One region of the Desulforamulus hydrothermalis Lam5 genome, then DNA from elsewhere that is predicted to be linked to it. Evidence: riboswitches for the same ligand, from Rfam matches in the RefSeq annotation. Region 1 holds a riboswitch; the other holds the start of a gene.
What was found. A riboswitch is a leader RNA that binds a small molecule or an ion and turns the genes downstream of it on or off. The one in region 1 is predicted to bind cyclic di-GMP.
Positions count from the first base shown of each region.

Region 2: linked by a shared signal. The riboswitch ahead of DESHY_RS10285 (GspE/PulE family protein) and the one ahead of DESHY_RS05760 (HD-GYP domain-containing protein) in region 1 are both predicted to bind cyclic di-GMP.

Region 1 covers NZ_CAOS01000008.1:100,830-115,294, forward strand. Annotated here, with positions in the region: gene DESHY_RS05720 (cobalt-precorrin 5A hydrolase) at 1-931, opposite strand, end outside; gene cobM (precorrin-4 C(11)-methyltransferase) at 891-1,637, opposite strand; gene cbiT (precorrin-6Y C5,15-methyltransferase (decarboxylating) subunit CbiT) at 1,699-2,301, opposite strand; gene cbiE (precorrin-6y C5,15-methyltransferase (decarboxylating) subunit CbiE) at 2,294-2,920, opposite strand; gene cbiD (cobalt-precorrin-5B (C(1))-methyltransferase CbiD) at 2,899-4,002, opposite strand; gene DESHY_RS05745 (cobyrinic acid a,c-diamide synthase CobB) at 3,999-5,387, opposite strand; gene lgt (prolipoprotein diacylglyceryl transferase) at 5,586-6,338, shown strand; gene DESHY_RS05755 (helix-turn-helix domain-containing protein) at 6,383-6,709, opposite strand; cyclic di-GMP riboswitch class I at 6,780-6,863, shown strand; gene DESHY_RS05760 (HD-GYP domain-containing protein) at 6,910-7,491, shown strand; gene DESHY_RS05765 (EAL domain-containing protein) at 7,606-10,107, opposite strand; gene DESHY_RS05770 (YibE/F family protein) at 10,228-11,382, opposite strand; gene DESHY_RS05775 (FeoA family protein) at 11,666-11,947, shown strand; gene DESHY_RS05780 (FeoB small GTPase domain-containing protein) at 11,938-12,717, shown strand; gene DESHY_RS05785 (nucleoside recognition domain-containing protein) at 12,714-14,102, shown strand; gene DESHY_RS05790 (metal-dependent transcriptional regulator) at 14,121-14,465, opposite strand, start outside.
Region 2 covers NZ_CAOS01000013.1:41,378-55,842, forward strand. Annotated here, with positions in the region: gene DESHY_RS10260 (bactofilin family protein) at 1-1,231, shown strand, start outside; gene pilM (pilus assembly protein PilM) at 1,249-2,316, shown strand; gene DESHY_RS10270 (PilN domain-containing protein) at 2,309-3,004, shown strand; gene DESHY_RS10275 (type IV pilus inner membrane component PilO) at 2,979-3,722, shown strand; gene DESHY_RS10280 (TldD/PmbA family protein) at 3,864-5,315, shown strand; gene DESHY_RS14745 (hypothetical protein) at 5,410-5,544, opposite strand; cyclic di-GMP riboswitch class I at 5,640-5,724, shown strand; gene DESHY_RS10285 (GspE/PulE family protein) at 5,802-7,478, shown strand; gene DESHY_RS10290 (type IV pilus twitching motility protein PilT) at 7,480-8,562, shown strand; gene DESHY_RS10295 (type II secretion system F family protein) at 8,594-9,802, shown strand; gene pilM (type IV pilus biogenesis protein PilM) at 9,885-10,847, shown strand; gene DESHY_RS10305 (PilN domain-containing protein) at 10,851-11,489, shown strand; gene pilO (type 4a pilus biogenesis protein PilO) at 11,549-12,031, shown strand; gene DESHY_RS10315 (IS607 family transposase) at 12,166-12,780, shown strand; gene DESHY_RS14645 (helix-turn-helix domain-containing protein) at 12,777-12,965, shown strand; gene DESHY_RS10320 (RNA-guided endonuclease InsQ/TnpB family protein) at 13,022-14,044, shown strand; gene DESHY_RS10325 (hypothetical protein) at 14,120-14,465, shown strand, end outside.

The DNA.
Region 1 (14,465 bases):
AAGGTGTATATTGTCCGTGCAATGCTTCTATTTGCTGCCGGGATACTTCTAACAGGGGCACCCTCAGGTATTGAGCCGCTTCCCTTAACCCCGGTTCCTGCATTTTCAAATCCACTGTGGCCAGCCCCCGCAGTGACAGTATGCTAAAGCCGGCCAAGCGGCAGGCTGTCTTAACCGCTTCTGTCACCTGCCGGCCGCTTACTCCTTTGCGGCAGCCCACACCAACCACCAGGTTGCGGGGCCTGAGCAGCAACCGGGGATCCCGGGCGGGCGGCACCGGTTTATTGGTTATGTACACCACCGGGCCCCTTACATCTGTCGGGCAACCCTCCAGGTAGGTAAAACCGCTCCGGTAACGGTGGGGCAGGGGCCAGCGGGAGCACAGGGTTACCTTTTCTCCCTCAGCCAGCAAGCGGTTAAACAGCTTGACGCGGCGGGCCGGGTAAATCTCACAGGCCAACTCTTGCGCCAGCATTTCCAGGGCCGGCACTCCCTGCACATCGGTGGCGGTAGTAATTACTGCCGTACCGCCCAAAAGCCCGGCCACTGTGTGGGCCAGGCGGTTAGCACCGCCCAGGTGGCCGGACAACAGGCTTACCGCAAACCGCCCCTGCTCATCCAGCACCACTACTGCCGGGTCGCTATGTTTGGATTGCAGCAGGGGCGCCAGGGTACGCACCACAATGCCGCAAGCCATGATAAATATGAGCCGGTTATGCCGGGTAAAAGCCTCGCCGGCCGCCTGCCGCCAGTGGTCAAAATACCGGGTGTCCGGCGGCAGGTGGTTGCTGTACAGCCTGCCGGGAAGATACAGTTGCGCTTGCCCCAGCAGTTTGCCCAGGGTGGCGGCCAGTTGAGCCCCCCCTTTGGTCAGGGCCAGAATGGCCACCTTATTCTCCCGCCCGGTAACCATGGGCAAACCCCGCATCATAAAGTAAAGAACTTCCCCGGGCCGCCAGGAACTCCCCGACCAGGATTAAGGCTGTCCGGGTAATGCCGGCTTCTTCCACCAGCCGGGCCAGTTGGCCCAGATTGCCGCGGATAATTCTCTCCTGGGGCCAGGTAACCCGTTCCACCACAGCCACCGGGGTTGTTGCCTCATAGCCCTGCAGCAGTTCCTGCTGCACCTGCTGAATCAGGCCCACCGACAAGAAGATGGCCAGAGAAGCCTTATGCCGGGCCAGGCTTGCCAGCGATTGCTCCGGCGGCACCGGTGTGCGGCCCGCCAGCCGGGTGATAATGACCGTTTGGGAGCCGCCGGGTACCGTATACTCCCTTTGTACCGCTGCAGCTGCCGCCAAAAAAGAACTGACACCCGGCACCACCCGGTAGGATATTCCCAACTGATCCAAGGCTGCCATTTGCTCGCCAATGGCGCCGTACAAAGCAGGATCCCCGGTGTGCAGGCGAACCACCAGCTTGCCTTGCCGGTAATGATGCACCATCAGGTCTACTATCTGCTGCAAAACCATGCCGGCACTGTCCGCCTTTACCGCATCCGGCCGGCAGCAGTCCAGCACCGGACGGGGCACTAATGAACCGGTATAAAGCACCAGGTCGGCCTGCTGCAGCAGCCGCTGGGCCTTCACCGTCAGCAGTTCCGGGTCGCCTGGCCCGGCCCCCACAAAATAAATCATACTGATCACCGCTTTAGTTAATTTTTAATGTCCTAGTTAACGACAGACGTACCCGGCCGGCTTAAACCGGCTTTTGGCCGCTGATGATGAGCACCGGGTTGTGTCCCTGCCACAGGTGTGACTCGCCCGCTTGCCGGGCCACTGCCACCGTAACGCTGACCGCTTCCGCCTGCTGGTAGCCCTGCTCGATCAGAAACCGCATGACCAGCGGGCCGGTTTCCAAAGTGACGGCAGTGGCTGCCAGCCAACCGCCGGGCTTTAATTTCCGGTGGGCCGCCTGTAAAATATCTGTTAAAGCCCCGTTACTGCCGCCGATAAAAATGCGGTCGGCGGCCGGCAGCTTGGCCATGGTAGCCGGCGCCCGGCCGGGTACCAGCTTCACGTTGGACAGGCCGAAACGGCGCACGTTGGTTTCCACCAGTTCATCAGCAGCGGCATCCTGCTCCAGGGCATACACCGTCCCCGGCTTAACCAGCCTGGCGCACTCCACCGTCACACTGCCGGTGCCTGCTCCCACATCATAAACCACCGCACCGGGAAAAAGCCGCAACTTGCCCAGCACAATCAGGCGGATTTCTTGTTTGGTCATGGCAATACCGCCGGCTCTTTTAAACAGGTGATCGGGCATGCCGGGCGTAATGTAGGGCCATTCTGTTTTAGACACCGATAACCACCACACAATTGAGAAATTTTTGCTCAGCTTTGGCTAAGGCAGACAAAGTTCCCCGATAAAGCAGCTCCGCCGGGTAAGACAGATTGCACCCCACCGACACCGGCAAGTCAGTGCAGCCTGCCGCCAGTAAGCGGGCAGCCAGGGTCTGGGGGGTATTATGGTTATCCGTTAACACGGCCACCGGCCAGCCGGCCTGGACAGCCGCCAGCAAGCGCCGGTCGTTTCTGCCGTGGCAGCTCAGCACCACCGCATCCTGCCAGGGTTGTTTTAAACGGGCAAACATCAGTTGCAGCGAACTGATGCCGGGAATGAATTCCAGGCTTGCGGCAGGAAAGCAATTCGCCAGGTAAGCGGCAAAGCTGTACAACCCGGTATCCCCTGACACCAGCACCGCCACTTGCTTTGTTTCATAGGAGCGGCGGATAAACGCAACCGCTTCCTCCAGGTCAGCTCCCAGGGCAAAAACTTCCTGATCGGGCCGGGCAAAGGCCTGCAGCAACCGCCGGGCACCCACTAAAACTTCTGCCTGCTGCAGGGCAGCAGCCCCGGCAGGGGTTAAATAATCCGGACTGCCCGGACCGGCACCGATTACTTTAATCCGTTTAGCCATCCCAATTGCCCCCCAATCTCCCTGGCTGCTGCATCATAACCCACGATCTCCCCGCTTAGAGCATACATAACAGTGCCCACCTTCAGCTGATCCTGCACATGCCGGGCAGCCCGCCGGCTGGCCTCAGCTGCCAGCCGGTGAAACACCGCCGTCAGGCCGGCTGACTTCAATATATCCACTGCTTCATCGGCAGTATTCATGTTCATCAAGGCAACTATAACATGGTGGGGCGCCCCCTGCAGGGCTGCCTGGGCGGTAATAATCTCACGCCGGGCATCCGCTGTTCGGCCCAAGGTATAAAAAATTCCGGCTGCCACTTTCACCAGCTTGCCCAGGTGTCCCAGCAGCAGCACCGCTTCCACCGGCCGGCGGGCACATTCCTCCAGCATGGTGCCGATAAAGTTGCTGGTTTCCACCACCGCTGCCGTTGGCAGCCCCATGGCTTCAGCTTTGTTCACGCCCAGCCGGCCCGGTGTAAGCACCAGTTGGCGGTATCCCAGCGCCACCGCCTGGTCAATCTGCGGCACCAGAGAACGGCGGTAAGCATCTTCCGACATGGGGCGCACAATACCGCCGGTACCCAGAATGGAAATGCCGCCCACAATGCCCAGCCGGGGGTTCATGGTTTGGGCTGCCACCGCCTCGCCGCCGGGCACACTGATGACCACCCGGGCGCCCTTGCGGGGCCCCAACACCTGCCGCACCTCTTGCTCAATCATCTGCCGGGGAACCGGGTTGATGGCCGCCTGCCCCAGCGGCACTGCCAATCCCGGCTTGGTAACCGTACCCACCCCGGGCCCGCCGGCAATAATAAGCCCGTTCTCATGCAAAGAAACTTCCGCCACAATGGTTAAGCCGTGGGTAACATCCGGGTCATCACCGGCATCTTTAATAACCTCGGCCCGGCAGCTTCCCTCTCCTATCTCTACCCTGCTAACCGGCAGAGTAAGGTTGCCGCCCCGGGGAAGGGAAATAGTAACCTGCCGGACCATGGTACCGTGCACCAGCGCCAAAGCAGCCGCTTTGGCCGCCGCTGCGGCACAGCTGCCGGTGGTATAGCCGTTCCGCAAGGCCGCTTTCATGGGGCACCTCTCTCCCGTTGTTTATATTTGGCGCAGGCAGCCAGCAAATGGTTGGCCGCTGCGGGGTTATACCTGAAATGAAGGTGGACATAAGAGGCCAGCAGATTATCCCGGGCATACCCTTCGCAGCGGCCCGCCGGCCCCCGGCCCCCGCTCAGCCGGTAAGCTGCCCGTTCCGCCGGCAGCGCTTCAAGGGCAGACCAGTGGAATTCGTGGCCTTTTAGCTGCCGGCCCGGCTCACCCAGCAGGCTGGGCGAATTTAAGGTAGCCGTGACATAGCCCAAAGCCGCCAGCCGGTTCTGCATTTTAGCCTCCGCCGGTACCAAGCCGACGCCTTCGTACCGTTCGCCGGCCACAGTAGAGATGCCGCGGCACAAATACATAAGGCCGCCGCACTCGGCGTATAGCGGCATGCCCCGGCGGGCTGCCCGGCGAATTTGTTCCTTCATGGCCCGGTTGGCGGACAACTGCGGTAAAAATTGTTCCGGGAAACCGCCGCCGATATAGATGCCATGAATATCACGCGGCAGCGTTGCATCATGCAGGGGGCTGAAAAAAAGCAGTTTAGCTCCCAGTTCGCTGAGAAAATCCAGGCTGTCCTGATAATAAAAATTAAAGGCTTCATCCCTGGCCACCGCCAATTGTACACCGGCAAAGGTTGGTTTGGGCGGCACCGCTTCCTCGCCGGTCAAATCCGGCGCCTGCCGGGCCAACCGCCACAGGGCGGCCAGATCAACTTGTTCTTCTATAATATCGGCCAATTGCTGCAGCATCTTGGGCAAATCATTGTTTTCAGTTGCCGGCAGCAAACCCAGGTGCCGCTGGGGCATGGTCAAGCTCTGCCGGTTGTCTGTCGCCCCCAGCAGCGGTATGCCCAGTTCCTGCATAATTTCACGCATATACTGCCGGTGCCGCTCACTGCTGACGCCGTTGGCAATAACACCGCCAATGGTGACTGCCGGGTCGAAGGTCCGGTAACCCTTAACCAGGGCTGCAGCGCTGCGGCCTAAGCCTTTGGCAGAAAAAACCAGCACCACCGGCGCCTTGATTATTTTGGCCACCTGGGCGGTACTGCCGGCCTCGCCCTGACCCCGGGCACCGTCAAACAAACCCATGACGCCCTCCACCACCGCCAGGTCAGCGGCCCGGCTTTGGCGCAGCAAAAGCTGCCGTACAGCCGCCGGCGAACCCATCCAACTGTCCAGGTTATGTGAAGTTTGGCCCGCTGCCGCCGTGTGCAAACCGGGGTCGATATAATCCGGCCCCACCTTAAAGGGCTGTACCCGGCAGCCCCGTCGCTTTAATGCAGCCAGCAAACCCAGGGTCAGGGTGGTTTTGCCCACCCCGCTGTGGGTGCCTGCAATAACGATTCTCGGTATCTGCATAATTGCTCCTGTTACTGCCTGTTTTATCCCCGCATGGGGTCAGAGAAATTATAGTATAATCAAACTGGGAAGACAAGGAAGAAAATAAACCTAACCGGCACCGGTTTGCCACACGCCGTAATAAATGATACTTATTCTTGGAAAACAGAAAAAAGCGGGGTAAAATAAGCTATAATCATTGCCAAAGGAGCTGCTGACATGACCTGGTTAGAAATTAGCCCGTACGTCTTTGTTTGGGGGCCCATCAGCATCCGCTGGTACGGCCTGTTGATGATGGCGGCGGTGCTGCTGGGTACCTGGCTGGCGCTGCGGGAAGCCCGCCGCCGGGGGATCAAAGAAGATCACATCATTGATTTGGTATTAATTGGCGCTCCCATCTCCTGGCTGGGAGCACGACTGTACTATGTGATTATGGAGTGGGACTATTACAGCCGCAACCTCTGGGAAATACCCCAGCTATGGCATGGCGGGCTGGCCATTCACGGCGGTTTGCTGACAGCTATCCTGTTCGGTTATATGTTTTGCCGCCTCAGGGGCTTAAGATTCCGGCTCATGGCCGACATTACAGCCCCCAGTTTTCCCCTGGGGCAAGCCATTGGCCGCTGGGGCAACTTTTTTAACCAGGAGGCCTACGGCTACCCCACCGACCTGCCCTGGGCCATGTATATTGCCGGCGCCTACCGCCACCCCACCTTTTTATATGAATCACTGTGGAACCTGCTGGTGTTTGTCATCTTAATGGTACGCCGGCGCAAGCAGGCGGCAGGGCAGCTGTTTATGCTCTACCTGGGCCTTTACTCTTTGGGCAGGTTTTTTATCGAAGGTTTCCGTACCGACAGCCTAATGCTCGGCCCTCTGCGGGCCGCCCAGGTTTTAAGCATCCTGCTTACGGCGGCGGCAGTTATCGGCTATGTCTACCTGGGACGCCGGCAAGCCGGGGACGGTTCATAAACGGACATATGAACCGTCCTTCGGAGACGGGCCTGTTGCCGGCTTTATTTGTTGATAACCTCCAAGTAAGCATCTAAAAATTTAATAATAAAAACTTTATGTTCTTCCCCCAGAGTTAGTATTTTTTCCAGGCGCTGGTTTATTTCCATATTATTTTTGGCTTCACCTTCTACAAACAAAAGGTGGGGGCTTATGTTAAAGGCTTTGGCTATTTTATCTATTACATCAAAACCCGGGTTTCTTTCGCCTCTTTCCAAATAGCCCCAAAAAGCCTCGGAGATGCCTACCAGGGCGGCAGCCTGCCTGCGTGAAAGGTTGTTGCGAAGCCGGACTTTTTTCAAGTTATGACCAAACTTTTTAGCTATCCCCACTAAAAATCCCCCAGAACATATAGTTAATTATTTGTTGAAAATCGCAACACCGTGTTGTATAATACCGGTAGTATCTTAAGGGCAAACCAATCGAAAGGTTGGGACGCAAAGCCATGGGTCTAAGGCGTCAGGCTATGACTGCCAGGCTGCGGAGGAATTAAATTTTGTCCCCTCCGGCTGTCAAGTTGGGAGGATTTTTTTTGTTCCTTGCTGTAAAAAGACTGTATATTAAACTGCCTAAAAATATTGCCCTTCATTCGAAAAGGGTGGCCATATTTTCATATATTCTTGCCAAGCAGATAAAATTATCTGCAGCAGATTGTCAAACTGTCTATTGGGGCGGCTTATTGCATGATATTGGCAAAAGCATGATCCACCCCGGTATACTTTATAAAAAAGAAAAATTAACCGAAGCCGAATTCGCCGAAATTAAACGTCATTGCCGGTACGGCGTGGATATTGTGAAAAATATCAAGGATGTTGAGCCTGTCATACCTATTATCCAATACCATCATGAACACTGGAACGGATCGGGCTATTATGGCCTGCAAAAACATCAGATACCTTTGGGGGCGCGTATAGTCAGCATAGCCGATGCCTTTGATGCCATGACATCATACCGGTCTTATCAAGCAACCCGTAAAAAAGAAGATGCCCTGGCAGAGATCATGAGGTGTTCCAATACCCAATTTGACCCTTGCCTGGTTAATCATTTTATTGAAGTTTATGCCTTATTTAACTGTTATCTGGATGATCATGTGAAATTCGTTAATTTCATTTAGTTGTCCGCATATATATTATAGTATAACTATTTTAAGCTAATCTTTGCACGAGATGCAAATTCTTAACTCCGAACCAATTAAAAACATCCCGTTACATTGAGGAACGGGATGTTTTCATTTGGTGGCTAAATCAGTCCCATTGGGTACCGGCCCAGGCTTGCCAATCAGGTAGCCCTGGGCACAGTCTATGTTAAGTTCTTTCAACTTGGCTAAATCTTGATCGTTTTCTACAAACTCCGCCACTGTCTTTTTGCCTAAGGTGTGAGCCACGGTTTGCATGGCCTGAACAAGCGCATAATGGGTATCATCCCGGTGCAGATTGCGGATAAAAGAACCGTCTATTTTTACATAATCTACCGGCAGAATTTTCAGATACGAAAAGGATGAAAAACCGATGCCAAAATCATCCAGGGAAAACCGGCAACCAATGTTTTTCAGCCTTTTAATCCAGTTGCCGGCCCTTCCCAGGTCTTTTACCGCAACTGTTTCGGTAATCTCAAAGCCCAGCCGCCAGGGTTCAATATGATTGGTATGAACGGTTTGTTCTATATAGGCCAATAATTTTTCATCCCCCAGACTGGCTCCCGATAAATTGATAAACAAACTCAAGTCCGGCCTGGCTGCCAGTACCTCCAGTGCTGATTTAACAACCCACCGGTCAATCCTGGGCATTAAACCAAAACGTTCAGCAACGGGAATAAATTTGCCCGGATAGATTAGCTCTCCCTTATCGTCCTGCATACGCAGCAGCACTTCATAGTGAATAATGTCCCTGCTGTTAATGGCAACCACCGGCTGGTAATGCAGAACAAAGCGATTTTCCTTGAGTGCTGCTTTTATTAATGTGATGATGCGGTTTGCCTCAGACAGAGAGTTTGCTTCATCCTCCGTACAGGATAAAAACACGATCCTGTTTCTGCCTGTTTCTTTAGCCCGGTAAAGAGCTGTATCGGCCAGGGCTAACAGCCGGTGAGGGGGTATGGCCCCGTCGATCATGGTTATGCCGATACTAAGGCTGATATTAAAGCAGTGTTTATATAAAACCAGACACAGCTCGTTTTCGTCCAGCAAAGACCTGATCTTTTCCGCCACGGCCAGGGCATCTGCCGCCGCAGCTCCGTCCAGTAACACAACAAATTCATCCCCACCCAGACGAGCTAACGTATCCTGGCTGCGCAGATTGCTGCTGAGCAGTTCGGCAATGGTTAGCAACAGTTTATCTCCCGCGTCATGTCCCAGGGTATCATTAACAAGTTTAAAGTTATCCAAATCAATAAGCAAAAGGGCACTTCCTTTACCCTGCTTTGCTTGAGCCACCGCCTGTTTAATTTTTTCTTCTAAGAACAACCGGTTAGGCAAGCCGGTTAAAGAGTCGTGGGTAGCCAGATAGCGCAGCTGTTTTTCAACTAACTTGCGATCAGTAATATCTCTGAGGGACTTTACGGCCCCCACCAGTTGGCCTTCGTTATTGTAAAGCGGACCGGCAGTAATTAACAGATAGGTGCCCTCCCCTTCGCCGTTAGGGGGTAAAAAAACTTCCTTGGACAATGTCTTTTCCGTAATTTTTACCAAACCATTTGCTTGGTTGGCATGGTTAAGGAATATCAAATCAACCAGCAGGGGTTGCTGTTGGTTGAGGTAAAAGGGCAGGACGGAGGCATAATTTTCTTTGCCGATAATATCTTCCTTGCGGACGCCGGTTATCTCTTCCATAGCCCTGTTCCAGGCAATGACTCTTTTGTCTTGGTTAATTACGAAGGTAGCATCGGGCAGGAATTCTATTATATCCAGCAACTGCTGGTGTTTGGCGCGCAGTTCTTCTTCAGCCTTTTTGCGCTCAATGCGCATCCTTTCAAAGGCTCTGGCTAAATAACCTATTTCATCTTGTGTCTTAACAGTTATTGCTGTGTCAAGTTCTCCTTGCGCCAACAGGTTAGCATAATTAACCAGTTCCCTAACCGGTCTGACCAGTGATTTAGTCAGCAGCCAAAAAATAACGGCAGTTAAAAAAAAATTAATAATCAGGGTTGACCAGAGGTTTTTAACAGAGTTTCGGAAAATATTGTCAACATACTGGTTGTTGGCTCCTACATACCAGATGCCGATATTCCTGCCTGCTTGATCTTTAATGGGTTTATAGGCCGTTTGGTATTTGATGCCCACAACTTCTGCTTCACCGTAAAATTCCCGACCTTGTTCCAGCACTACCTGCCCAACTTCTTTTGATACCTTGGTGCCGACAGCCCGGCTGCCGTTTCTTATGACATTGGTGGCAACACGGGTATCTCCCTGAAATATGGTACAGGTATTGCCTGTCAATTTTCCCACCATATCAACAATAGCAAAATTGTTGTTCATTATTTGCCGGCCTTTGTACAACTTGCCGTTTATTATTGCCCAGGGCCCCGGATATAAAGCGTCTAACAGTGCTTCCCCCAGCCGCAAATCACCCTTTACCTTCTCCAGGGCAGCCAGGTTGGCATTAACATGGGCCTGTTTGGTGATCCAGAACATATGCATAACTTGCACAAAAATTATGACAAGAAACAGCAGGGTTATTCTCCAACGGATTGACTTAAGGTCATAAAAACGCATTCTGGCCTTTTGTTTTTCCATAAGGCAGCCCCCGGAAATTGTTCTGAATAATACGAATATAGTATTTATTCAAGGTTTGTTTTGACATTCCTTTAATTTGGTTATGGAAGAACAAAAAATCCGTCCCAGAGGAAGACGGATTTATGATCCTGGGTTGACCTGACTTGCCCGGCCCCGGCTGAACAACCACCCGGCGGCTAATGATGTGACAGGAATGGCCAGAATTAAACCGATGCTGCCGGTTAAGGCACGGACAATTTCGGTGGCAATTAAATCAAGATTAATAATTTTTAAAAAGGGCATCTGGTAGGCCATAAAGATCAGGATTAAAGGAATGGCGCTGCCGGTATAAGCCAAAATTAAAGTATTGGCCATGGTCCCCATGACATCCCGCCCCACATTGATGCCCGCTTGCATGAGCGCCCGGGTGTCCAGGGCAGGGTTGGCCTTTTGGACTTCTTCCACAGCAGCGGCAATGGAGATGGCCACGTCCATGACAGCCCCCAGGGCTCCGATAATCATACCGGCAAACAGCAAGCCCTGGTAGTCAAATTTTACCTGTTGCGGGATATATAGCAGCATTTGCATTTCTTCGCTGCTGAAACCGGTTAGATGGGCAGCGGCCCCCACCAGCATGGCTAAGATGCCGGCAGCGATAACCCCGCTGGTGGTACCGATTACCCCGGCCAGGGTTTTACGGTTAAAGCCGTGTACCAGTATCATGGTTGCCGTGGTCATAACAGCAGCCACCAGTACGGTCATCAACAGGGGGTTATGCCCCTTAAACAGGAGCGGCAGCAGGACATAAAAGATGCCTACCCCGGTGACAGCCAGCGACAATACAGACTTAACCCCCTTAATACCTCCCACCAGGGCCATCAGCAGGGCAAACAAACCGGCCAGGTAATATAGCTTTTTATCCCTGGCATAATCGGTCACAAAAGCGTTGACAATTTTTTTGCCTTCCACTTCCACCGATAATATCACTTCATCACCCGGCTTGACGTGCACTGCCAAACCGGGTTGATCCGGCACCACATGAAAGAAACTCACCGTTTGCCCCTGGTAAGGTTGGCTTAGTACCCGGGCGGTGACCAATTGCTCTTTTCCCTCCACCCAGCCGGTTAAATCCGGCACCTGGTCCTTTCCTTCCGTTACCTCTAACACCTTGGCCCGTACAATAATTTCCTTGCTTATCTCCATACCACCCGCTGTATCGGTCTCGTTGGCCAGACCGGCCCGGCCGCTTAACAGCATCACCCCAAGAACCAGCAGCCCCAGAATAAATCGCTTCATTTTTTCACCTCATTTCATGTTACTTCCATATTGTACTTTAACCAAGCGCTCCGGGACAAGCCAACCGTTAGGAAGTTATCCACCGCCCTGACCGGAATTTTTTCCTGTAACAAAGGCCGGCCCTCTTTCATAGCATGATGATAGAACCCGCCAGACAGTTAGCCGGCACTAACATTGTTTTTCTTTAATATCTTGCTTTGCCCAAAAATAGTGCCCTGCCGTACTGGCCGATTGTTAGTCTGGGCTAACATAGTTAAGTACTTCTAACATGAGGGGGATATTTATGCTCAAGCAACAGCCTGTTTTTCCCGGTACGCCGGTGGTAGCTCTTTGTGACCTGCCGGTAGGAAAAGCTGCCGTGGTTAATACTGTCCAGGGAGAAGGCATTATCCGGCGCCGCATGCTGGACTTGGGATTGGTGCCGGGCACCCGGGTGGAAGCCCTGCGCATCAGCCCGGCCGGGGATCCGAAAGCCTACAAAATCCGAGGTGCAGTGATAGCCCTGCGGCGGGAAGAGGGAGCCAACATACTGGTCAGCTTGAAGGAGGAAACAACATGGGGTTAACACACCGGTCCTGCGGCAGCGGGGCCAGTCGGGAAGCTTTTTATCAGGCCGGCGCAACCGAAACAGATTATGTCATTGCACTGGCAGGTAACCCCAATACCGGCAAAAGCACCTTGTTTAATGCCTTAACCGGCTTACGCCAGCACACCGGCAACTGGCCCGGCAAAACGGTACTGCGGGCAACCGGCAAATATATTTTTCAGGGGCGGCTGTATGAACTCATTGACCTGCCCGGCACTTACTCGTTATTGGCTCAGTCTGCGGAGGAGCAGGTTGCCAGGGATTACCTGTGCTTTGGCCGGCCGCACGCCACCATTGTGGTGGTGGATGCCACTTGTTTAGAAAGAAATCTCAACCTGGCCTTACAGGTGCTGGAAATTACCTCCCGGGTGGTGGTTTGTGTCAACTTGATAGATGAAGCAAAACGAAAAAATATTGAGATAAATATTTCTGCCCTGTCAAACGAGTTGGGGGTTCCGGTGGTAGCTACGGCTGCCCGGGAGGGTGCCGGTCTGCCGGCATTGCAACAAGCAGTGGCGGCGGTGGCCGAGGGCAGCGTTAAGACATCGCCCCGCCGGGTGCGGTATGATCAAGTAATTGAACAGTGCATTGCCCGACTGGAACCAAAAATCAAAGAATTGGTAGGTGAGACACTCAACAGCCGCTGGCTGGCCTTACGTTTCCTGGACGGTGATGCAACGGTCGTCCGCGCTCTGGCGGAATGGTTGGCAAGGGGCAAGGCGGTGGTGGGGGGTGATATACTGGTATGAGTTGCCAAACAAACAATTTGTATAATATTGTAAAAGAAGCTAACGTTTTAAAACAAAAACATGCTTTACAAATTAACGACAGGGTGGTCAGCGAGATTTATCATCAGGCAGAAGCAATTGCCCGGCGGGTCGTTTGCCACCGATCCAAACCCGGGCTTGATTGGGATGAACGGCTGGATAACATCCTTACCTCAAGAATTTGGGGATTCCCTTCGATGCTGTTGCTGCTGGGCATGGTCTTTTGGCTGACGGTGGCCGGCGCCAATTACCCCTCGCAGCTGATTGCCGCCGTACTTTTCTGGGGCCAGGACCGCCTGTGGGACTTACTTAACTGGTTGCAGGCACCGCACTGGTTGATAAGTTTCGGGGTGGAAGGTGTGTACCGCTGCCTGGCCTGGGTGGTTTCGGTTATGCTGCCGCCGATGGCAATATTTTTTCCCTGCTTTACCTTGCTGGAAGACTTGGGTTACTTGCCCCGGGTGGCCTTTAACCTGGATCGTTTTTTCAAAAGCGTGGGTGCCCATGGCAAACAAGCCCTGACCATGAGTATGGGTTTTGGCTGCAACGCTGCCGGGGTAGTGGCCTGCCGGATTATAGAATCGCCCCGGGAACGTTTGATTGCCATGCTGACCAACAGTTTTGTTCCTTGCAACGGCCGTTTCCCAACTTTGATTACGCTGGCCGGCTGCCTGGTTTTTGGCTTCGGCAGCAGCCTGGCCACCACAGCTGTGGTAGTAGGGGTTGTCCTGTTTGGTATTGCAGTTACACTGGGGGTTTCCTGGCTGCTTTCCCACACCCTGCTTAAGGGAGTACCTTCTTCTTTTGCGCTGGAATTACCCCCCTACAGAAAACCGCAAATCGGCAAGGTTATATTACGCTCTGTCTTTGACCGCACTTTATTTGTCCTGGGCCGGGCGGTTTGCGTGGCAGCACCGGCCGGGGCGGTTATCTGGCTGCTGGCTAATATCCGGGTAGGCGGCATCAGCCTCCTGGCCCGCGGGGCTGACTTGTTAAATCCCCTGGCCCAACCAATGGGACTGGACGGTTTCATTTTAATGGCATTTATTTTAGGTTTGCCGGCCAACGAGATCGTGCTGCCCATTCTTATGATGGGTTATCTGGCGGCCGGATCCTTGACAGAGCTCAACAGTTTGCAGGACTTGCACCATCTGCTGGTGGTTCAGCACGGCTGGACCTGGTTAACCGCTGTGTGCGTGATGCTGTTTTCGCTGCTGCACTATCCCTGCGGCACCACTCTGTGGACCATTTGGCGTGAAGCGGGCAGTATCAAGTGGGCTTTGCTGGCCGCGGCTATTCCCCTGGCCGTTGCCTGCACGGTTTGTTTTCTCACAGCCCAGGGCGCCAGAATACTTGGTTTGGTTTAAATAAGGACCCGGGGTGGTTTATGCTTTTGGTCTGGCTGCTTCCTTCCGGCAGTAGGTTTTGAAATCATCCAGCCAGGAGGGGTGCTGCTCGGTAAACTTAACAAAATTTATGATGGCTGTAAGGGTAGGCAGCGACAGGTAGTGTTCCATAGCTTCCGCCTCCGCTGCCACATCGCATTGGGAACCGATTAGCCGCAAAAACTCTCTGATATATCTGTTCCGTTCAACTAAAAAATGACCCAGTTGCTTTCCTTGCTCGGTTAACACAATATCTTTATAGGGGCGGTAGTAAATATACCTGCTTTCGTTTAATCTTTGCAGTGCCCGGGTCACCGACGGCAGGCTTACCTTTAAGCAGGCAGC
Region 2 (14,465 bases), on a different contig from region 1:
TAAAAAGCAACTGACCTCTTTGCTGGCCGGTTTGTCCGGCCCAGACAAGAACTGCCTGCAATCATTGTTAAATTTGTTTAATGAAAGCTTTGCTGTGCTGGAGATCAGCCGGTCTGACGGTACCCCGCAGCAACCGGCGCAATTTACCGGGGCGGGCACCATCCACTCCCTCAGCCTTACTAAAACAGCGGCAGACGCCGGGGGTTATGCAGTGAGGCTTGAGGTAACCGGCAAATATGCCACCGCCAAACGATCCCTGGTGGCCAATGTGCGGTTTTCCCGTCCGGTCAATGATTTGCCCGGGACGCTGGTGCAGCAATCAGCCGAATTTATCAATGCCATCATCGAATCACCGCTGGTGGTGCTGGCCGACACTGATTTTAGTGCAGACGGCCTGTTTTATGACGGTATCTATATCAAAGGCGGCTGCACATTGGGGCCCGCCGCTAACTTGGCCGCCCCGCAACTGCTGGCAACGGGGCCGATCGTTGTTGAGGCCGGCGCTGTTTATACAGGAGAATTAAAGTCCGGCGGCGATGTTTTAATTAACGGGGATATCATTGACGGGCCTGTACGAAGCTGCGGCAATGTAACGGTACTGCAGGGGCATGTGGGCCGGCCGCTCAACCAGGGACAGGTTATCCGGTGGGATGGCAGCATTTATGCCACCGGCTCCGTTACCCCGATGGTCTCGGATAACTTTGGTCAAGCCTATGCCGCTACTCCCCAGGCGGTCAGCTACCCCTTCCCGGATTTTCCTCTGCTGGATCTTGCCTGGTATGCCCGGCACTGTGACTATTACCTATCCGGCCATCAAACAATCAGGGCGGAAGACCTGCTGCCGGGTATTTATTACATCCAGGGCAATCTGAACGTCTCCGGCCGTTATCAGGGGAATATTACCCTGGTGGCAGCCGGTTCCATAACCATACCCGACAGCGCCCTCCTGCAGGCCCACGATCCGGCTGCCGACTCGCTGTTGTTAATCAGTGCCGGGGAAATCAGCCTGCAGCCGGGAGCTGACGTGGCCGCCGCCTTATATAGCCGGGAGAAGATATCTCTGGCCCAGCAGGCCCGCCTGCAGGGTTTGCTGGTTACCCGGCAGCTGGCCTGCAACCGGGCCACCGTAACCTACCGGCCTGACTTTCAGAATATTCACCCGGCCTGGGTAACCACCCGCCTGAGCATTATATCCTGGCAGGAAAAATATCCGGTCTTTCGCATAGACTAACCTGTAAGAGGTGCCAAGTGAAAAGATTACTTGAACAAATTTTTACCCGGCGGCAGCCCTGCCTGGCAGCTGTTGACCTTGGTACACACCGCATTAAAGCTGTCGAAGTGAAAATTAACCGGGGTGTCCCCAACCTGGCCGCCCTGGGCAGCGTACCGGCCCCGCCGGCAGGCCCGGCACCGGAGGCCGAGGCGGAACTGGCAGAGGCCCTTGGCCGCCTGATGCACACTGCCGGGCTGACGAGCCGCCAGGTGGTTATTTCACTGCCGGTGCAGCAGGTAAAAACACGGCTGTTAAAACTTCCTAAGCTGACCAAACAAGCGTGGCAGGCAAGGATAAACCACGAAGCACAAGAGCTGGTGGGGTTGCCCGCTGCCCACTTGACTGTACGTTATGTAAAGCTGGCTGAACAAGTTGACAACGGGCAGATCTTGAGCAGCCTGCTGCTGGTGGCGCTCCCCACCTCTGTGGTGGAGCAATACTATCATGTTTTTCTGATGGCCGGACTCAGGGTAGTGGGCATTGATTTGCCGGCTTTCAGCCTCTGGCGGTTATTTGGCAGGGAGGCAGACCGGCAACCGCTGGCTGTCATTGATATAGGGGTGGCTGCTGCCCAACTGGTGCTTGTGCAAGGAGGGCGGATTAATTGGGTCGGCCAGGTGGCGGTGGGCAGTGACACTGTTACCGGAGTAATTGCCCAAAGCTACGGCATCAGCCGGCAAGAGGCCCGGCAGTTATTAGAAGAAGGCGGCCGGCTGCCCTCGGGTGAAGGAGCGGCGTCAACTGCCCCGGCGGTTCAGTGGCAACTGGATTTTTATATAAGGGAGGGCATTGACCAACTGGCCAAGGAAATTTACAAGCATCTTGCCCCGGAGCAAACTTATCCGGGCAGAATCTTGCTTACCGGTGCTACTTCCAGGTTGCCGGGGTTAGGCGGCTATCTAAGCCAAAAATGGGGCATTGCCACAGCGGCGGGCCCGCCGGCTTGCTGGCAGAGCGTGGTAGACAAGCCCGACCGGGCCTATGATCCTGCCTATGCAGTGGCTCTCGGGCTTATCCTGGGGGAGGTGGGGTACCATGTATAAAATAAATTTGCTTCCCCCCTGTCTGCAGTGCCCCGGCAATAAAATTAAGGTTAATTATCTCTGGTTGGGGGCCGCTGTGGCCGTTATTTTATTTGCCGGCTGTTTGCTTTTTTATTGCCGGCTGTCGGCCGGCCACAGGCAATTGGCCCAGGCACGGCAGGAACTGGCCCAACTGCAGCCCCGGGTTGCGGCAACAGACAAGCTGACGGCTTCTCTCAGGGAGCAGCAGGCCATATACGACCAGATGTATCAGGTGCTGCACAACCGGCTTACCTGGTACCGCCTGCTGCAGGATTTACCCTTGGCCTTGCCGGCCGATACCTGGGTAAACCGCCTGGAAATTCACAGGGCAGGCGGTTTACCGGGGCACGGCGGTCCGGCTGCCTCGCCGGCCGAGGCTGCCACCGCCGCACAAGGAAATCAGCCGGCCCCGGACAGAACCACCGGGGCGCCGGCGGCTAACCTGTCCCGATCAGCGGCAGTTTCCTGGCGGGTGTATATTTGCGGCAGTTGCTGGGATATGGAGTCGGTGGGTGTTTTACTGCACCAATTAAGCAGGCTGCCTTATTTTGCCTCAATCCAACTAACCGAAGCCCGCTACGACAGGTTGCAGGGCATTGTTAAATTTGAACTGACCGCCGCGGTTAAAGGGGGTGCCCGGCATGACAAGCCGACTGTTCAACCTTAGCACCGGAGAAAGGGTGCTGGTAAGTGCCCTGGTTGTCCTGTGCCTGTGCACCGGTTTGTACCGGTTGGGTCTGGCAAAACCAATAAAAACTTACCTGGATAACCAAAGGCAACTGACCGAAGTCCAACAAGAAATTACCCGGGCAAAGCAGATCCTGGCGGCAGAAAAAATCAGGCAGCGGCAGGCTGCAGCCATGACAGACAAACTTGCCGCCCTGCGGCCGTCTTTTAATACCAATGTACAGACAGGGGCCATGCTGGTGGAATTAAGCCGCCAGGCCCGTCAGGCAGGGGCGGTATTGCAATGGATAAAACCCTGGCCGGCTGCTGCCGGGCAACACCTGTCAGAAACACCCTTTACCCTGCAAATAGACGGTTCGTACAATCAGGTAGTACAGTATGTAAACAGGCTGGAAAACTTGCCGCAGGCTGCTGAAATCCGCCGTATCCACCTCCGGCCGGGCGACAGCGGCCGCCTGTCCGGCTCTTCCGAAACCGCTGCGGAGATACCGGCATGGTATCAAAATGGTGAAGTGCAGGCAGAAATTGAGGTGGTTTTCTTTACTGCAAACGGTTCCCCGGCGTCTCCCAACCGGGCAGCAGAAACCGCAACCAACGGGGCGGTGGGCCGGGCCAATGCCTTTCAAGCGGCTTATCCCTTGTCGTCCCGGCAGAACCTCAATTCCTTCCCTGCCGATGTCAACAAGCCAGGCAATTAAAAACTTTATTTTAACAGTTTCATTGGCAACAACCGGCATATACTATAAAATAATGGTGGAATTTATCAATAATTGTATAGATTGCCTTACCGGGGCAGAAACTAGGTCTAAATATTTGGGTTAGATGTGGGGGGAAGGAATTTGTTGGATAAAAATGATTTAAAAGAAGTGCTTAGTGTTGCTTTAGCTAACGGCGGCGACTTTGCAGATATTTTTCTGGAAGAAAAACAAACCACCGGCATTGGCCTGGAAGCCGGGCGCATTGAGCGGGTTAATTCCGGCCTGGATGCCGGGGCGGGCATCCGGGTGCTGTCCGGCGAGGCCACTGCCTATGCCTACACCAATGACACCAGCAAGCAGGGGTTACTGGCAGCGGCTAAGATTGTCAGCCACGCTGCCCAGGGCGGCCCAAAGGATTTGCAGCTGGATCTTACCACCCTTAAACCGCTGGTTGATTTCCGGATTAAAACCCGCCCGGAGAATGTTTCCACCCAGGCTAAAGTAGAGCTGGTAAAAAGAGTGGAGCAGGCCGCCCGGGCGGTTGACCGTGAGAAAATAAAGCAGGTTATTGTGGGTTACGGCGATACCGTACAAAAAGTAACCGTTGCCAACAGTGAAGGAACTTATGTGGAAGACGAGCGGGTGCGCACCCGTCTGATGGTAAATGTGGTGGCGGCGGAAAACGGCAATATCCAAACGGGCTATGATGCCATAGGCAGTCATGCCGGCTTTGAAATTTTTGCCGACTGCGATCCGGAACAATTTGCCCGGTCGGCGGCCCACCGGGCGGTTAAAATGCTCACGGCCCTGCCGGCCCCGGCCGGCAAAATGCCGGTGGTGATGGCCGGGGAAGCCGGCGGGACAATGGTTCACGAAGCCTGCGGCCACGGCCTGGAGGCCGACCTGGAACAAAGACAACTGTCGGTTTACGCCGGCAAAAAGGGCCAGCCGGTGGCCAGCCAATTAATCACGGTTGTTGATGATGCCACCCTGCCCAACCGTTACGGTTCTTACCGTTTTGACGATGAAGGGGTTCCCTCCCGCAAAGTAACCCTGATTGAAAAGGGTATTTTAACAGATTATCTTTACGACCGCCTTACTGCCGGCAAAGAAAAACGGGAATCCAACGGTCACGGGCGCCGGGAGTCCTACCAGCACAAACCCCTGCCCCGTATGGCCAACACTTATATTGCCCCGGGCAAGGAAGACCCGGACAAAATCATTAAAGATTATAAAAGCGGCCTGCTGGTGAAAAAAATGGGCGGCGGACAGGTAAATACCACCACCGGGGATTTTGTCTTTGATGTGGCTGAAGGCTACTTAATCCAAGACGGCGAAATCGGCCCGCTGGTGCGCGGCGCCACCCTGACCGGCAACGGCCCGGAGGTTTTGCGGATGGTGGAACGGGTGGGCTCCGACCTGGGCTTTACCATCGGCACCTGCGGCAAAGACGGACAGGGTGCCCCGGTTTCGGATGCCCAGCCAACCATGGCTATCAAAGAATTAATCGTGGGGGGGACGGCTCACGGGTCTGCTGACAAGCAGCTGAGCCGCCGGTTTACTGCCGGTTATGGCAAAATACGGAGAATATAGCACACCGAAACGGCCGCAAGGCCGTTTCTGATTGCAGACAAAGAAAAGTCAGGGGGTTTTATGATCCCCTGCCAGCCACTTGTCGAAGCACCGGTCACAGCACTTGATGTGCGAAAGGAGCCATTGGGGTGGTGCTCACAGGATGCGGGCGCCAGCCGATTCTGGCCGGGAGAGCCCGTTTGAGGCGACCCCAAGGGCCACCGTAGCGAATTGGCGGCAGAACTTGCATTTTTTACAAAGTTTTTACCCCGGGGTAATCAGGCAAAGTAGGAATTTTAAATAGTGTGACGAAAATAATTACCAACAAAGCAATATATAACACACGTATTACAAAGGCAAACTCTTTGAAAAAAGAGGACGCAAAGCCACGGGCCTAAGGACCTTAGTCTATGGCGGCCGGGTTGCCTTAGGAATGTAGCTGTCCAAAACCTAAGTAAATTAGAGTTTTGGTTTTTTCATTTTCGTCTTAAAACAGGGGTAATGGCAATGAAACTAACCCGCAGTTTTTTAGGAACCTGGTTGGTTAACGAAGGAATTATCACCCAGAAACAGCTGGAGGAAGCCCTGGCCTATCAAAAATCAAATAAAGACAAGTCGTTGGTGCTGGGTAAAGCCCTGGTGCAGCTGGGTTATTGTTCGGAAGACGATATAGCCGGGGTAATTGCCAAGCATGCCGGGGTACCCTTTGTGTCCCTGGAAAAATACAACCTTGACCCGGCGGCGCTGGCAGCCTTGCCGCTGGAAGCCGTTAAGCGTTACCGGGCGCTGCCCATCGGATTTGCCGAAGGCAAGCTGGTGGTGGCTATGCAAAAGCCCACCGACATCATGGCCATTGATGATTTGCGGGTGCTGGCCGGCTACGAGATTAAACCGGTATTTGCGCCGGACAGTGAACTGGAAGTGGCCATTGAAAAATACAGCCGCAGCAGCATGGAGTTTACCCAAACAGAAGAAGAAGCGGCGCCGGTCACTGAATTAATAGCCGAACCGGAAGATGCCGGCCAGCCGGCGGTGCAGCTGGCCAACCTGATCCTGACCCAGGCGGTCAGTGCCAATGCCAGCGACGTGCATATCGAACGCTATGAAAAACGCATGCGGGTTCGCTTCAGAATTGACGGCGTGCTGCACGATATTATGGAGCCCCCTGTGAAAATGCATGCTTCCCTGGTTTCCCGCATTAAAGTGATGGCTAATATGGACATTGCCGACCGGCGCATCCCCCAGGACGGCCGCATGTCCGTAAAAATAGAAGGAAAATCCATTGATATAAGGGTAGCTTCCCTGCCCGCCAGCTTCGGAGAAAGGTTAACCCTCCGGCTGCTGGACAGTTCGGCCCGCCGCATCAGCCTGGAGGAACTGGGGCTGGCCCCGGCGGTATTGGAACGCTTCCGGGAAGCAATTAAACTGCCTTATGGTTTTATCCTGGTCACCGGCCCCACCGGCAGCGGCAAAAGCACCACCCTGTATGCCGGCCTGAATGCGGTGGACCGGGTGAGCAAGAATGTCATTACCGTGGAAGACCCGGTGGAATACCGGATGGAAGGCATTAACCAAATTCAAATTAACCCGCAGGCCGGCCTTACCTTTGCATCCGGGCTGCGTTCCATACTGCGCAGCGATCCTGACGTTATCATGGTGGGTGAAATTCGCGACCATGAAACAGCCAAAATTGCCATTGAATCTGCCATGACCGGCCACATGGTCTTTTCTACCCTGCATACCAACGATGCCCCGGGGGCCATCAGCCGGTTAACAGAGATGGGCATCGAACCTTTCTTAACGGCTTCTTCGCTGGTGTGTGTGCTGGCCCAGCGTTTGGCCAGGATCTTATGCAGCCACTGCAAGGAAAAGATTGAACTGACCCCGCAAGACCTGGCCCATGTACCCGATTTTCCCATTGACCCCGGGAGCAACCGGGTAACCCTATATAGGCCCAGGGGCTGCATGCGCTGCAGCAATACCGGCTACCGGGGCCGGACAGGCATTTATGAATTGCTTTTTGTCAGCGATACAATCCAGCGTTTAACCCTGGCCCGGGCCTCGGCCAGGGAAATTAAACAAGCAGCCCTGGCCGAGGGTATGGTTACCCTGCGCCAGGACGGCTTGCTCAAGGTGAAACAAGGCATTACTTCCCTGGAGGAAGTGTTGAGGGTGGTCGTTTAAAATGAGCGAACAAGCCTTACCGCACATCAATGAAATACTGGCCCGCACCGTCCGGATGAACGGTTCGGATTTGCACCTGAACGTCGGAACGCCGCCGGTGGTTCGGGTGTTCGGCGAACTGGTCAGGATGGCCGACCTGCCCTGTTTGCTGCCCCAGGATGTGCAAAATTTAATTTATCCCATTTTACAGCCCCACTACCGGGAGCAGCTGGAAAAAGACCTGGAACTGGATTTTGCTTATTCAATTGCCGGCATCGGCCGTTTTCGCGGCAACATTATGTGGCAAAGGGGTACGCTGGCTGCCAACTTCCGGGTAGTTGCCATGCAGATTCCCCGCCTGGAGGATTTAGGGTTGCCGCCGTCGGTGAAAGAGCTGGCCCGCCTGCCCCGGGGTTTGGTGCTGGTTACCGGGCCCACCGGCAGCGGCAAATCAACCACCCTGGCAGCCATCATCGACGCAATTAACCGGGAAAGAAGCTGCCATATTGTAACCATTGAGAATCCCATTGAATTTTTGCACAGCCATCAAAAATCCATTATTAAACAGCGGGAGGTGGGGGTGGATACCCATTCTTTCGCCAGTGCCCTAAGGCATGTGCTGCGCCACGACCCGGACGTTATATTGGTAGGGGAAATGCGTGACCGGGAGAGCATTGCCATAGCCCTTACCGCTGCGGAAACCGGGCACCTGGTGTTTTCCACCCTGCATACCCAGACTGCCGCCCTGGCCGTGCACCGTATTGTGGATGTGTTTGCCGACGGCATGCGTGACCAGATTAGGCAGCAGCTGGCCGATTCACTGCAGGGTATTATTGCCCAGCAGTTAATTCCCCGGGCGGACGGCCGGGGCAGGGTGGCGGCGGTGGAGCTGCTGCTTGGCACGCCCGCCGTGAGAAACCTGATTCGTGAAGGCAAGGAACACCAGCTGTATACCGTCATGCAAACAGCCCGGGCAGCCGGCATGCAGACCATGGATCAAGCCCTGGCCAACCTGTGCCTGACCGGCCGGATCAGCCGCAGCATGGCCCTGGAGCGCTGTGTGGACAAGGTGGAGCTGGAACGCGCCATCAGCAGGGGTTTTTAATTTAGTATTTAATTAAAAGCAGGTAGATAGTATGCCGTTATATGCCTACCAGGCCATCGATAAAACAGGCAATCTGCTGGAGGGCCGGCTGACAGCGGAAAACCCGCAAGCGGCTGCCGACCGTTTAAGCCAAATGGGGTATGCCCCGGTTGAGATAAAGGAAATCAAAGATTCCCCCCTGCGGGGTTCCCTTTTAAAGCGCAACAAAGTAAAACTGGGCGAACTGGCTTTTTTCAGCCGCCAGCTGGCTGCCATGCTTGCTTCCGGTATCCCCCTCACCCGCTGCCTGTATACCCTCAGCGAGCAGACCGGCAATGCCTGGTTGGCCCGCTGCACCGGGGAAATAGCCCGCCGGGTGGAAGGCGGCATGAGCTTTTCGGAAGCCCTGGGGGGCTACCCGGACATTTTTTCCGGCATGTACAGAGAAATGATTAAAGCCGGCGAACTGGGGGGGGCTTTAAATGAAATTCTCCAACGGCTGTCCCAGCAGCTGGAAAAAGAAAAATACCTGCGGGACAGCATCCGGTCTGCCACCTTTTACCCGTCGGTGGTCATTGTATTTGCCGCAATTATTGTGCTGGCCATGATGTTCTGGGTGGTGCCGATATTTGTCGGATTTTTCCCCCAGCAGGCGGCGCTGCCCTTGCCCACCCGGCTGGTGGTTGGTTTCAGCAATTCGCTACGCCAGTTCTGGTATTTTTACCTGTTGGGGCTGGCGGCCGTTATGGGGGGGCTGCGGCTGTATATCGGCAGCCCCGCCGGCAGCCGTGCCTGGGATAAGATAAAATTTCGCCTGCCGGTCTTTGGCGACCTCTTTAAAAAAGCCACCCTTGCCCGCTTTTGCCGCACCCTGGCAACTCTTTTAGGCGGCGGCATTCCGGTGCTGCAGGCCCTGGCCGCGGCCGGGCCGGCCGCCGGCAGCAGCCAGGTGGCGGAGGCTGTCAAACAAGTGGCGGCGGGTATCCAGGAGGGCCGGAGCATTGCTGCTCCCCTTAAGAAAAGCGGCTTTTTCCCGCCCATGGTTATTAACATGGTGGCGGTGGGTGAAGAAACCGGCCAGCTGGCTGCCCTGCTGGGGCGGGTGGCAGATTTTTACGAAGAAGAAGTGGCCACCGTCACCAAGGGGCTAACCGCCCTGATTGAGCCATTACTGCTTATCTTTGTGGGTTTCATCATCGGCGCCATTGTAATTGCCATCTACCTGCCCATCTTTACGGTGGTTACCTCGGTGGGCAGATAGGTGTTTGGGGTGTCCAATAAAACTGAGATACGGAGCTGAATGGGAAAACATGGGATTTTTTGCAAGCCCGGGAGCTGTCGGAGTGGAAATAGATACCGGTGTAATTCGGGTGGTGGAACTGCAGGGCAGCGGCCGGTCAGCCTTCCTGGCGGCGGCCGGTCAAACAGATATCCCGCTGCCGGCGGTGTCCGAAGGGGTGGTGGCACAGGCGGCTGCGGTTGCCGGGGCCCTGCGGGAGCTTTGGGCCCGCTGTGGCATCAGCAAACAGCATGTGGTGCTGGGGATTTGCAATCAAAACGTGTTTATGCGCATTGCCACCTTACCGAAAATACCGGAGAAAAAGTTAGCCCAGGCCCTGCGTTTCCAGGCCGGCCAGTATTTCCCCGTCAACCTCTCCCAACTGGTTTTTGATTACGCCTTGCTGGGCGAGGTAAATAAAGCCAATGCCGCAGAACTGGAAGTTTTGCTGGTGGCCTCCCGGCGGGACATTGTGCAAAGCAACCTGCAGGCCCTGCAGGCTGCCGGCCTGCAGACCGAGATACTGGATATTTCCTACCTGGCTCTGCTGCGCACCCTGTCGGCCGCCCAGCGTTCGGATACCCTGGTGCTGGTTGATATCGCCAACGGATTAACAACCATTCAATTGGTCAGCCAAGGGGTGCCCAGGTTTTCCAGAGTAATTGCTCATTCTTTGATTACTTATGCCGACGAAGCCGGCCTTGCCCTGCAGGAAGCAGCGCTGCTGTCCCGGCCGCCGGCCGGGGATTGGCTTGTCACCCTGGCCAATGAAATTCGTTCCTCGGTAAGCTACTACCTTGCCCAGGGCAATGCCAGCACGGTTAACTCGGTACTGCTCAGCGGCCGCGGGGCCCGCCTGAAGCAACTGCCGGAACGGCTGCAGGAAGAACTGGAGGTGCCGGTGACCGTGCTGGATCCTTTGCAAAACCTCAGCCGATCTTTGCCGGCCACCGGCGTCCATTTAGGGGAGGCAGGAGCAGACTTTGCCGTATGCATCGGTCTGGCTCTGCGGGGATTGGGGGCTTAACCCATGGATATCAGAATCAACCTGTTGCCGCCGGAAATACAACAGCAGCGGCTGCGCTTGCGGCGTCAGAAAAAAATCCTGGCGGCCGGCCTGGTGGTTTTGTGTTTTCTGCTGGGCGTGTATGCGGCGCTGCACCTGGCTGTGCTGCAGGCCCGGCAGGAGCTGGCCCGGCTGCAGGCTGAACGACAGGCCCTGCAGGCAGAAATGGCCGCTTACCGGCCCTATGAACAATTACAGGCGCAGACCAACCGGCTGAACGGCCTGTACCGCGCCGCCATGGGGACACCGCCGGATTATTATAAAATTTTAGAGGGCATCGGCCTGGCCATTCCGCCGGATGTCTGGCTGACGGATTTCCAGGCCGCAGAGCAAACCGGCGGTACGGCGGCTGCCCCGGCAGCCGGCGGGCAGCCGGCCGCCTCAAAGGGTGAATTGGTAATCCGGGGCAACGCCCTTAACCACGCGGCGGTGGCCCGCTGGTTAACAGATCTGCAGCAAATTCCCGGTTTGGCCGACATCCGCTGCCGGTTTATTGATCAAGCAGACCCGGCGAGTCCTTACAGCCGCTTTGAGATTAAAGCAATTTTGTCGGCCGGCCGGGAGACTCCCTTAAGCCAAGCCGAGGCAGGTGGTTTGCCATAGCAGAGAAATCCTTATCTAAAGATAAAATTACTCTTTTTATTGTCGCCGCGGCTCTTATTGTGCTGCTGTGGCCGGTTTACAGCCGGTTCAGCACCCTGCTGGCGGTGCGGCAGCAGGCGGCGGACGAGCAGGACGCCCTGCTGCAGGACCGGCTGCGGCTGCAGGCCCTGGTGCAGGTCAAGGGCCAGGCGGCCCGCTTGCAACAGCAATTGTCAACCCTGCAGGGTCTGCTGCCCGACCGGCCTGATGAAGGCGGGCTGCTTAACGAATGGCAAGGCATGGCCAATGACACCGGCCTGCAATTGCTGCAGGTGCAATTTGCCGACTACCTCCCCCAAAAGGAATATGTGGAGATGCCGGTAACCATTGTTCTGGAAGGACAGTATGAAGGCCTGCTGGCTTTTCTGGCGGAACTGCAGCAAGGTGCCCGGGCTGTCAAAGTTAAGGAAATAAAAATCGGCAAAGGCAGACAGGAAGCGCCGCTGATGAGGGTGGAGCTGACCGCCGGTGTTTTTTATACCGTATCCGGGAGCGGCAACTAAAAAAGTACCATGCCTTTAGGCCAAGTAATAACCGTCAGGGGGTTGTAAAACAGCGATTAATAACTAGTCAAGTTTGCTTAAATATATTCGCATAACCTACCTACCGTTATATAATAATGGCAAGAGGTGGGTTTATGTATACAATTCAAGAAGCAGCAAAACTACTAGGAGTATCAATATCAACCATGCGGAGGTGGGAGAAAGAAGGAAAGATCAAACCTATTCGCACACAGGGAGGACATAGGAGATATACCTTAGAGGAATTATCCCAAATAAAGCCCTTGCAACACGATACAAAACTAACTATAGCCTACTGCAGGGTATCCTCTTCCGACCAAAAAGAAGATTTACAAAGACAGATAGAAAACGTATCACAGTATTGTACGGCCAAGGGATATTCCTTCAAGGTTATCACTGATATAGGCAGTGGTCTAAACTACAACAAAAAAGGGCTTAAAGAACTACTGCATCTGGTTCAATCAAATAAATTAGAACGGATTGTAGTGAATTATAAGGATAGGTTAATTCGCTTTGGCTACGAGGTAATCGAGCAAATCTGCGAATTTCATGGTGTAACTATCGAGATTATCAATCATACCGAAGATAAGACCTATGAACAGGAATTAGTGGAAGATATTCTTTCTATCATAACAGTGTTTAGCAGTAGGTTATATGGCAGCAGAAGCCACAAGCAAAAAAAGATTCAAAAAGAGGCCGAAAAGTGGTTTAAAGAGAGTGATGCCATTTGATATTCAACCGAAAGATAAGGCTAATCGTAACAGACGAACAAGCAAGAATACTAGACTCCCAATCCAAGAAATGCAACTGGCTGTACAACCGGCTTTTAGCTATAGCAAGAGATGACTATATTAACAATGGCAACAGTAAAAAACTCCTATCCGGCCGGAATTTAAGAAACCAGGTGCCATACTAAAGCAAGATAACCCATTTCTTAAGACAGTCCATTCATCACCTCTAAAAAATGTTGCCCTGCGGTTAAAGGATGCTTACATGCGGTTCTTTAAGCAGGGTAACGGCCTACCCAAATTCCGAGCGTGGAAAAAGAAGTGGTTTTCCCTTTTGTATGACGAACCAAACAAAGGCTTTAGAATTAACGGCCGAGAACTAAAACTAAGCCTTGGCACCAATAAAGAAGGCAAAAGGCTTTATATCACCCTGGCTCTGGAAGATACCCCGGCGTCCCCGGAGAGCACCATCAAAAACCTACGCATTACAAAAGATCATAAAGCCTATTATGCAGTCTTTTGTATTGAAAAGCCGGATAAAAAACCGGCTAAAAGATTAAAATGGATAGCCTTAGATCCAAACCACAAAAACCTGATGGTAGGTATTAACCAAAATGGTGTTAGTTATGAGTTTAAGAACTTGACTCAAATTAAATACTGGGACAAAGTAATTGACCGGTTGAAATCGAAAAGGGATGTCTGTCTACGTAAAGCAAAGTTTATTGAAACCTACGAAGGCAGAGGCTATTGGCAGCCCAGTAAGCGTTGGCTGAGGATAAATAAGGCTTTGGATAAGGCCTATAATGCCCGGCGAGAACAGATTAAGCAGGGATTATATGCAATCGCTAACCGGCTGGCCAAAACCTATGATTTAGTTCTTATGGGTGATTATACTCCCACCTTGGAAACAGCTAAATATGATAATATGCACCGTTCGATGCTAAACCGGACAGCCATTGCAAAAGCCAGGAAAATTATTGCCTGGGTCATGGAGAAGTCCGGCAAGCATTTTAAAGAGGTAGCAGAGGAAGGAACCACTAAAACCTGTTCCTTCTGTGGCCACGAAGAAAAGAAGGGCCCAACGGTGCGGGTCTTTACCTGCCCTAACTGTCAGACGACACTTAGCAGGGACATAAATAGTGCTATCAATATAGCCAAAAAAGAAAATTTATTGCCGTGCCTCGGCTATGTGGAAGACTTAAGTCGTACCACGTACACTGTGGCCTGGGATTACACTAGGTGTGACCTGATGGTGCAGATGAATTAAACAGAAACCGTGATAGGTTTCTGCCTGGATTTAGTTAGTTTTAAGTAAATTTAGGAAGGCGGAACCGGTAACACCATGGCAGATAACCGTATAAAAATAGATAAAGAAAAAATTAAACAATTCTGGGCCAGGCTTAATGAAATTAAGGTGGAGGATATAGTTCCTTACGTTAAGCAAAACAAGCGCCAAGCACTTCTGGCCGGCGGTGCTTTGCTTGTACTCATTGGCCTCATCCTGCTTGTTAAATGGAATGTGGCTTTCTTCAGCAGCCAGGCCGGCGGTACGGCGCCCGCCGGGGCCGGGTTGAACCAGGCCGCCCCTGCCGTTTCCCAACCCACCACCACTTTATTGCCGGCAACCAAGCGTACCATGGAGGAGCGCCCCCAGCCCAGGGATCCCTTCAGCGGCTCGCTGCAGCTGA